DNA from 2 places in the Falsiruegeria litorea R37 genome. Region 2 is predicted to be linked to the other one. Evidence: riboswitches for the same ligand, from Rfam matches in the RefSeq annotation. Region 2 holds a riboswitch; the other holds the start of a gene.
What was found. A riboswitch is a leader RNA that binds a small molecule or an ion and turns the genes downstream of it on or off. The one in region 2 is predicted to bind thiamine pyrophosphate.
Positions count from the first base shown of each region.

Region 1: linked by a shared signal. The riboswitch ahead of thiC (phosphomethylpyrimidine synthase ThiC) and the one ahead of thiD (bifunctional hydroxymethylpyrimidine kinase/phosphomethylpyrimidine kinase) in region 2 are both predicted to bind thiamine pyrophosphate.

Region 1 covers NZ_FWFO01000004.1:24,014-29,194, reverse strand. The annotation lists gene TRL7639_RS18165 (D-alanyl-D-alanine carboxypeptidase family protein) at 1-1,355, shown strand, start outside; TPP riboswitch at 1,703-1,824, shown strand; gene thiC (phosphomethylpyrimidine synthase ThiC) at 1,938-3,737, shown strand; gene TRL7639_RS18155 (LamB/YcsF family protein) at 3,852-4,613, opposite strand; gene TRL7639_RS18150 (5-oxoprolinase subunit C family protein) at 4,610-5,181, opposite strand, start outside.
Region 2 covers NZ_FWFO01000005.1:88,180-93,360, reverse strand. The annotation lists gene TRL7639_RS20280 (thiazole synthase) at 1-562, opposite strand, end outside; gene thiS (sulfur carrier protein ThiS) at 567-761, opposite strand; gene TRL7639_RS20270 (FAD-dependent oxidoreductase) at 745-1,722, opposite strand; gene thiD (bifunctional hydroxymethylpyrimidine kinase/phosphomethylpyrimidine kinase) at 1,719-2,519, opposite strand; TPP riboswitch at 2,566-2,667, opposite strand; gene dnaJ (molecular chaperone DnaJ) at 2,807-3,955, opposite strand; gene dnaK (molecular chaperone DnaK) at 4,030-5,181, opposite strand, start outside.

The DNA.
Region 1 (5,181 bases), on a different contig from region 2:
TTTGGCTGTGCATTCTGATTCCGCTCAGCGCGCGGGCAGCCCCCTATGCGGCCATGGTGATTGACGCGCGCACGGGAGAAGTTTTGCATTCACGTAATGCCGACACGCGCCTGCACCCTGCCTCGTTGACCAAGATGATGACGCTCTACATCGCGTTCGAGGCGGTGCGAAACGGCGAAATCACACTCGATACCAAAGTGCGCATAACCCAAAAAGCCGCCAGCGAACCGCCATCGAAACTGGGCCTGCGGTCGGGGCAGCGCATTGCGTTCCGCTATCTGATCCGGGCTGCTGCCGTGAAATCGGCGAACGATGCGGCCACAGCCATCGGCATCGCGATCAGCGGGTCCGAGGCTGCATTTGCCCGTCGCATGACCCGCACGGCCAAGGCACTCGGAATGACGCGCACCACGTTCAAGAACGCGCATGGCCTGACCGAAAGCGGTCATATGTCGACCGCGCGGGACATGACCACGCTGGGGCGGCATCTGCTTTATGATTACCCCCAATACTACAACCTGTTTTCGCGCAAATCGACAAACGCGGGAATCAAATCGGTGAACAACACCAACCGCCGTCTTCTGGCCGCTTATCAGGGCGCAGACGGGATCAAGACAGGCTACACCCGCGCGGCGGGTTTCAACCTGGTGGCCTCTGCCAAACGGGGCAACGAGCGCATCATCGCAACCGTGTTTGGCGGCAAATCCAGTTCGTCGCGCAACGCCAAGGTGGCCGAGCTACTGGACCTGGGCTTTCGCCGCGCACCGTCGCGGGCGCCAATCCGCAAGCCGAGCCGTCCTGCCTATGTTGGCAACACCACAGCGGGCGGCAGCGGCAAGACGATTCGCTTGGCCGGTGCACCCAAAACCAGCCTACGTCCGCAATCTCGTCCCGCAGCAGGCGCTGTTCTGGTGGCTGAAGCCGCCAAGCAAAACCAAGACAGCATCCAGGCCAGCATTAATGAAGTCATAGCCGAGGTTGGCTCGGTGGCGCCTGCAGCCCCGGGAACGCGACCCGCGCTGCGGCCAGAAAACCTGGTTCTGACTTCGGTCGACCCCGAGCCGGCAGCCGCACCGCAGCCTGAGCAAGAGGTTGTGACCCGCTTGTCGACATCTGGCGGTCATCACTGGGGAATCAACGTCGGACGCTATACCAACCGCTATCAGGCCGAGAAAGTTCTGTTGCGCACTGCCCTAGCCGAGATGGCAACACTCGACGGGACCTTGCGCAAGGTCGATCAATCGACCCGTGGTTTCGACGCAACATTCCAGGGCATGACGCGCGATCAGGCTGATCTCGCATGCCGCCGCCTGAAGGCCCGTAACGTGACCTGCTTCATGATCGGCCCATCATAGAATTTACCACCAGCACTACCTCGTAAGATTTGACCGCGGAGCTCCGCGGTCATTTCTTTTGGGGTGACCCTTGTTGCGTTGGAGGGGGAACTCCCGCCCGTCGTCGATGTTTCTGACGAAACACCTCCTCCCGTTGGGCCGAGCCTCGCTGCGCTCGGCGGTTGGCGAATGGGGCGAACCGGTTCCCCGATCGGGACCACGCCGAGCCGAAGGCGAGGCGCCTGGCCCAAGGCCGCTAGCGGTGCCGACAAAGTCGGGATCGCTCGGGTGCGGGAGGTCTATCTGAATTGGTCTTATCAGCACTCTAGAACTGGAGCGTGGCCTTTGCCGTGCATATCGGTTACCCAAAGCGCACGCAGGGGGGTCCCACCTAGGGGACTGAGAGGCTGACGGTGCATCACGCACGGCGACGCGACCCTTTGAACCTGACCCAGTTGATACTGGCGGAGGAAGCTAGGGCATCGCAAACGCCGGGATCATGACCCGCCGCCTTGCCTGAGACGAGAGGGCCGTACACCCTCTTTTGCATCCAAGCCCACGTCATCTGTGTCTTTTTGAGTGAAACGCTTGAGGAGCACTGACATGAACGTCCCCAATCCAAAGATCACCACAGGTGGCTTGCCTGCCGCGCGCAAGATCTATGTGTCCGGCACGCAGCACCCCGACATCCGGGTGCCGATGCGCGAAATCTCGGTTCACCCGACCGCCGGAGAGCCGCCCCTGCCGGTTTATGACAGCTCGGGACCCTACACCGACCCGGACGTGCAGGTAGACATCAAGCGGGGCCTTGCCCCCCTGCGCCGTGCCTGGATCGAGGCGCGTGGTGACGTCGAAGACTACCAAGGCCGCGAAATCACCGCAGCCGACAACGGTTTTGTCGAAGGCGACCGGCTGACGCCCGAGTTTCCTGTCAAACCACGCCCGCTGCGCGCCAAAGATGGCAAGGCAGTCACACAATTGGCATATGCTCGCGCGGGCATCGTCACGCCAGAGATGGAATTCATCGCCATTCGCGAAAACCAACTGCGCGAAGCGGTGGTAGAGGCGCGTGACGGCAACGACTGGGGCGCCAACATCCCCGACTACGTCACACCCGAGTTTGTAAGGGACGAGGTTGCCGCAGGCCGCGCTATCATCCCGGCCAACATCAATCACCCCGAAAGCGAACCGATGATTATCGGCCGCAATTTCCTGGTCAAGATCAATGCCAACATGGGCACCTCAGCTGTTACGTCCAGCATGGAGGAAGAGGTCGACAAGATGGTCTGGTCGATCCGCTGGGGTGCCGACACGGTGATGGACCTGTCGACTGGTCGCAACATCCACAACACCCGCGAATGGATCATCCGCAACAGCCCTGTACCCATCGGCACCGTGCCCATGTATCAGGCGCTGGAAAAGGTGAACGGCATCGCCGAGGACCTGACATGGGAAGTCTTCCGAGACACGCTGATCGAACAGGCCGAACAGGGCGTCGACTACTTCACCATCCACGCAGGCGTGCGCCTGCACATGGTGCCGATGACCGTGAACCGCGTGACCGGCATCGTCTCGCGCGGCGGCTCGATCATGGCCAAGTGGTGCCTGCATCACCACAAGGAAAACTTCCTTTACGAGCATTTCGACGAGATATGCGACATCTGCCGCGCCTATGACGTGTCCTTCAGCTTGGGCGACGGTCTGCGCCCCGGTTCCATCGCGGATGCCAATGATGAGGCCCAGTTTGCCGAGCTGGAAACTCTGGGCGAACTGACCAAGATCGCCTGGGCCAAGGATTGTCAGGTGATGATCGAAGGACCCGGTCACGTCGCCATGCACAAGATCAAAGAGAACATGGACAAGCAGCTGGAGTGCTGCCACGAAGTTCCGTTCTATACGCTTGGGCCGCTCACCACGGATATTGCACCGGGCTATGACCACATCACGTCCGGCATTGGGGCGGCCATGATCGGTTGGTTTGGCTGTGCGATGCTTTGTTATGTGACGCCCAAAGAGCACTTGGGCCTGCCGGACCGGGACGATGTCAAAACAGGCGTGATCACCTATAAGATCGCCGCCCACGCTGCCGATTTGGCCAAGGGTCTACCGGGGGCGCAGCGTCGCGACGATGCCTTGTCACGGGCCCGGTTCGAATTCCGCTGGGAAGATCAGTTCAACCTGTCACTCGACCCGGACACGGCACGTGAATTCCACGATCAGACCCTACCCAAGCAGGCCCACAAGGTCGCGCATTTCTGCTCCATGTGCGGGCCCAAATTCTGTTCGATGCGAATTTCGCATGACATCCGCACCGAGGCGCAGAAAGAGGGGATGGAGGCGATGGCTGCCAAATTCCGCGAAGGGGGCGAGCTTTACATGCCAACCAAGGAGCCAGCCGAGTAGTCGATTCCAAAGGTTGCGTTGACACGCAAGCCGATCGCGGGTGGCGCGAAACGCGCCGCCCATGGGGGCGGTCGGCGCGTCGCCACGCTGCGCGCGGCCAGGAACAATAAAAACTTACCTTTCGAACTTGGTCACCTCGACCCCACCCTCGGTCAGGCAGCGCTTTACCGAGCGGGCAATCTGCAACGCCGTCGCGCCATCGCCATGCAGACAGATCGTATCGATCGAGGTCTCCAGCCGCTTTCCGCTCTCAGTGATGATCGCGCCTTTCTTGACCATTTCCAGAATGCGCGGCCCTGCGACATCCGCATCATGGATGACAGCCCCCGGCAGCGACCGATCCACAAGTGTGCCGTCATCATTGTAAGCCCGGTCGGCAAAGATTTCGCCAACCCATTTGCATCCCAACTCGCGCACGGCCTCTTCCTGCTTGGTCACGGCCAGCACCATCACGATGATATCCGGATCCACGTCCAGCGCGCCCTGATAGCAGGCCCGCGCCATGTCCAGATCAACCGAGCACATGTTGGCCAGCGCCCCATGCAATTTCAGATGCCGCACCTTGGTCCCCACGGCCTGCGCCATGCCCATCGCCGCGCCGAGCTGGTAGCGCACCAGATTGCGCAATGAGGCATGCGGCACCTTCATGTTGCGGCGACCGAACCCTTGCAGGTCGGGAAAGCCGGGATGCGCCCCAATACCGACGCCGTTTTCCGCCGCGATTGTCATGGTCTTGGCCATCACATCCGGGTCGCCCGCGTGAAACCCGCAAGCGATGTTGGCCGAGGTGATCACCTGCAACAGGTTCTCATCATCACCCATCTTCCAGGGGCCGAAACTTTCGCCCATATCCGCGTTCAGATCGACTTGGGTCATTCATTGTCTCCTTTGTCGGTGGCCGAAACCACACCGCTGATGAGTTGGTAGGACAGAAGGTCCGAAATGTCATTCGGATCACGCACCAGGGGCTCGACCTTACCAGGCAGGCGCGCCAGATCGCGCGTGAATGCGGCCTGCAACTCCGCCGCCTCTTCGAGCGTCACATACTTGAACCGGATCGCACCCCCTGCCGGGGTCTGCGCCGCGCGCGGCAAGTCACACGGCAACACGGTTGCAATCCGGGGGTACCCTCCGGTTGTCTGACATTCGTTGAGCAGGATGAAAGGGTTGCCGGTGCCCGTCATCTGGATATCACCTGGCGTGATCACCTCGGACAGGATATTGAGCTGGCCTTTGGCGGCAAAGCCCTCGCCCGCACTGTCCAACTGCATTCCCATGCGGTTGGCCCTGGGGCCACGGGTGAACTCTGTCTGTTCGAACCGGTCCAGGGTCGCATCATCAAACAGGTCACTCTGGAAGCTGCGCACAACATGCAGGGTGCCGCCTTGAAATCGGTCGGACACGGCAATCTTTTGCGCGGCATCCCCAGTGTCTTGCCCAACAG
Region 2 (5,181 bases):
GGGACGGCAGACCAATGCCCGCGTCCACCACCAGCGGCACATCGGGGAATTCGGCCCGCATCGCGCGCAGGGCGTATTCGTTGTTCAGCCCCCGGCCCGAACCAATCGGCGCGCCCCAGGGCATCAGCACCTCACACCCGGCTTCTAGCAACCGTTCGCCTACGATCAAATCGTCGGTGGTATAGGGGAACACCTGAAACCCGTCTTCGGTCAGGATGCGCGCGGCCTCGACCAGTTGGAACACATCCGGCTGCAGACTATCGGTATGCCCGATCAGCTCCAGCTTGATCCATTTGGTGTCGAACACCTCGCGCGCCATATGGGCGGTGGTGACGGCCTCTTTCACCGTGTGGCAACCAGCTGTGTTGGGCAGGATCAGCACGCCCAGGTCCTGGATCATTTTCCAAAACGTCTGTCCTGCGCCGCCTTCACGTCGCAGCGACACCGTCGCCACACCCGCACCACTGTCACGGAACGCTTGCTCCAGGATCGCGGGGCTGGGATATTGCGCTGTGCCCAACATCAGCGGGTTGGGCAGCTCAGTGCCATACAGCGTCCGCATCACCTCAGCCCCCCTGCATCGGGGCGAGCACTTCGACCCGGTCGCCATCATTCAGCCGGTGACCGGCGCGCAGGGACGAGGGTACAAAATCCTCATTCACTGCCGTGGCAACCCTGCCCGAATAACCGCACTCATCAAGCAAAGCGGCCAAGGTCTCGGCGGCCACCTCGCGGGGTTCGCCATTAAGCACGATCTTCATCGACCATCTCCGAATGTTTGTTGTCCAGCACCAGGTCCGCGACACCACGCGCAACCGCAGGCGCCAGCAGATACCCGTGCCGATAAAGGCCATTGGCATAAACCCGCCCGCCGATCCGGCGAATACGCGGCAGGTTGTCAGGAAACGCAGGTCGCAGATCGACACCGATTTCCAGAACCTCGGCCTCGCCAAAGGCCGGGTTGAGTGCATAGGCGGAGCTGAGCAATTCCAACATCGAGCGCGCGGTGATGCGACCCGAATCCTCACTTTCGATCATCGTGGCGCCCAGCATGTAAACGCCATCGCCACGCGGCACGATGTAAAGCGGCAGGCGGGGGTGCAACAGTCGAACAGGCCGGGTTAGAGCCACATCAGGGGCGCGGATCACCAACATTTCGCCCTTGACGCCGCGCAGATCAGTCAGCGTATCGCGTGCGGACAGACCCCTGCAATCAATGACGTTTTCCAAGCCTTCCGGAGCAACGGTTTGATGAAAGGTCACACCCTTATCGACCAGCGCTGCATGCAGATCGGCCAATGCCTTTCGGGGATCGAGATGCGCCTCCTTGTCAAAGTACAACCCTTTGCCGAACGCCCCCAAATCAGGCTCTAACTCGGCGATTTCGCCGCGCCCAACATCAATAAACCCCTCGGTCCGTCGTGAAAACCGGCGTAGATCAGGCAGGTCGCGCGCGTTGGCAACCACCAATGTTCCCACATAAGTCACATCCGTCTTGTCGGCCCACCATCCGATAGCCTCTTGCCCCAGACGCAGCACGGGCTCTTCGGCGTTCTCATATTCACACCAGGGCGCCAACATGCCCCCGGCCCACCATGAACAGCCATGCGGCCCTGGGGGGCCAGCGGGGTCATAGACATTCACCGTGGCGCCACGCGCAACCAGTTCGGTCGCGACCGACAGACCGGCAACGCCCGCCCCTATGACGGAAAAATCGCTCATGCCCAGACCTTGTGGAAGTGATGCACAGGCCCATGGCCGTGGCCGACGCCCAGAGTGTCGGCCTGAGCAATCGCGCCCTGCAGATATGCGTGTGCTTGCGCGACCGCCTCGGGCAGGTCCAATCCCTTGGCGAGACCAGCCGCAATTGACGAAGACAAAGTGCAGCCAGTTCCATGAGTGTTCTTGGTATCCCGACGCGGCGCAGCGTAATCGCCCGCAACGCGTTCATCAGCCAGCAGCAGATCATGGCAGACGTCGCCTTCGGCATGACCGCCCTTCATCAGCACCGCATTGGCCCCCAGTGAACACAGAGCCATCCCCTGCTCTACCATCTCTTCGGGGGTTTCGGCGACCATCCGGTCCAGCAAACACGCGGCCTCGGGGAGGTTCGGCGTTAGAACGGTGGCGCGCGGCAAGAGCACATCGCGCAGGGTTTGCACCGCCTCGCGCGCCAGCAAGGCGTCACCAGATTTGGCGATCATCACCGGGTCGAGCACCACAGGACCGTCGAAACCTGTGATTCCATCAGCAACTGTTTGAATGATCTCGGGCGTGGCCAGCATACCGATCTTGATCGCACCCACGTTCAGATCGGACAGAACCGCATCGATTTGCGCCGCAATCACATCCAGCGGAATGCCATGCACCGCCGTCACCGCTTGTGTATTCTGCGCCGTCACGGCGGTGATCACACTTGCACCGTAAACACCCAGCGCTGACATCGCCTTGAGGTCCGCCTGAATGCCCGCGCCGCCGCCGCTGTCGGATCCGGCGATTGTAAGCGCAATTGATGCCATCGGTTGCTCCATCATCTAGGTGGGCAATCGGAGCATGGAAGGTGAGCCTGTGACTAAGACCGTTTCCTACGCCGGAATTGCCCGGATCAGGTTCGATGGGTTGGTGGTAGACACCTCTCAGCCAATGCAGGCACCCCAACGGTTGGCGCGAACATCTCAGGGGTTGGGCAGTTTATCAATAGCCAAAAGCCTTGTTTTGTGGGTCCAGTCTGGACTTATTGACCTTTCCAGATACAAAAAAGGCCGCCCATTTGACGGGGCGGCCCTTGTTTTGGAGTGTGCTGGTGTCAGCCCTTCATGCCATCCCAAAAGGATTTGACCGACGAGAAGAAGGTCTTGCCTTCGGGGTTGTTGTCCTCGCTCAAGTCCTCAAACTCTCGCAGCAGTTCTTTTTGGCGGCTGGTCAGGTTGACCGGCGTCTCTACGGCAAGTTCGATGAACATATCGCCGACGCCACCGCCGCGCAGGGCAGGCATCCCCTTGCCACGCAGACGCATCTGACGACCAGATTGGCTGCCAGCAGGGATCTGCACCCGGCCACGACCGCCATCAATGGTCGGCACTTCGATCGAACCACCCAAAGCAGCATTCGCCATCGAAACCGGCACACGACAATAGAGGTTCACGCCATCGCGTTCGAACAGTTCGTGCTGGGCCACCTCAACAAAGATGTATAGATCGCCCGGAGGACCACCGCGCATCCCGGCCTCGCCCTCGCCAGCCAGGCGAATGCGGGTGCCAGTTTCGACACCGGCAGGGATATTCACAGACAACGCGCGATCTTTTTCGACGCGGCCTGCGCCCTGGCAAGACTTACAGGGGTTCTTGATGATCTGACCCAGGCCCGAACAGGTCGGGCAGGTCCGCTCTACTGTAAAGAAGCCCTGCTGTGCACGCACCTTGCCCATGCCCGAACAGGTCGGGCAGGTGGTGGGTTCGACACCACCTTCGGCGCCGCTGCCGTCGCAGGACGAACAGCTAACCGCAGTCGGCACGTTGATTGTCTTTTGCATGCCGGCAAAGGCATCATCCAGAGACACTCGCAGGTTATAACGCAAATCCGAACCGCGCGCGGCACGACGTCCACCGCCACCGCGTTGGCCACCCATGAAATCGCCAAAGAGATCGTCAAACACGTCCGAGAACGCTGACGAGAAATCGCCAGAGCCGAAGCCAGCACCGGGACGACCACCGCCGCCGCCCATGCCATTTTCAAACGCAGCGTGACCAAAGCGGTCATAGGCTGCCTTTTTCTCGGCGTCCTTCAGGACCTCATAGGCTTCGTTGGCCTCTTTGAACTGAGATTCTGCGTCTGGATTGTCCTTGTTGCGGTCAGGATGCAATTCCTTGGCCTTCTTGCGAAAGCCCTTCTTGATCTCGTCCGCCGAAGCGCCCTTGGCCACGCCGAGCACGTCATAATAGTCACGTTTTGACATCCGTTATTCCTTCTGCCTCAACGAAAGAGGGCCGGTCCGTCGACCGGACCGGCCCCTTTAAGCCCGGTTAAGCGTTACTTGCGCTTGTCGTCGTCCAGATCTTCGAACTCGGCGTCAACGATGTCATCGACGACGGGGCCAGCGTCAGCCGCTGCCGGCTCTTCGTCTGCTTCGTCCTGGCTCGCCTTGTAGATCGCTTCGCCCAGCTTCATGGCCGCTTCGGTCACGTTCTGGATGCCCGATTTGATCTTCTCGGCGTTGTCGGTTTCGATCTCGTCCTTCAGAGCAGCGATTGCCAGCTCGATGGCTTCGATGGTGGTCGGGTCAACCTTGTCCGCGTGCTCTTCCATCGATTTCTCGGTCGAGTGGATGAGGCTCTCGGCCTGGTTTTTCGCCTCGATCAGCTCGCGGCGTTCCTTGTCGGCTTCCGCGTTTTCTTCGGCGTCCTTGACCATCTTTTCGATGTCGTCATCCGACAGACCACCCGATGCTTGGATCGTGATCTTCTGCTCTTTGCCGGTGCCTTTGTCCGAGGCGCCAACCGACACGATGCCGTTGGCGTCGATGTCAAAGGTCACTTCGATCTGCGGCATGCCGCGCGGTGCGGGCGGGATGTCTTCGAGGTTGAACTGGCCGAGAATCTTGTTGTCGGCCGCCATTTCACGCTCACCCTGGAAAACGCGGATGGTCACGGCGTTCTGGTTGTCTTCGGCGGTCGAAAAGATCTGGCTCTTCTTCGTCGGGATGGTGGTGTTGCGATCAATCAGGCGGGTGAACACACCGCCCAGGGTTTCAATACCCAGGGACAGCGGGGTCACGTCCAGCAGAACCACGTCTTTGACGTCGCCCTGCAGAACACCGGCCTGAATGGCGGCGCCCATAGCAACAACTTCATCCGGGTTCACACCCTTGTGGGGCTCTTTGCCAAAGAACTTGGTAACCTCTTCGATCACCTTCGGCATCCGGGTCATACCACCGACCAGAACAACCTCGTCCACGTCCGCCGCAGACAGGCCCGCGTCTTTCAGAGCGGCCTGGCACGGCTTGATCGACGCCTTGATCAGGTCACCCACCAGGCTTTCCAGCTTAGCGCGGGTCAGTTTGATGACCATGTGCAGCGGCGTGCCCGAGGACGGATCCATCGAGATGAACGGCTGGTTGATTTCGGTCTGGCTGGCCGAGGACAGTTCGATCTTGGCTTTTTCAGCAGCTTCTTTCAGACGCTG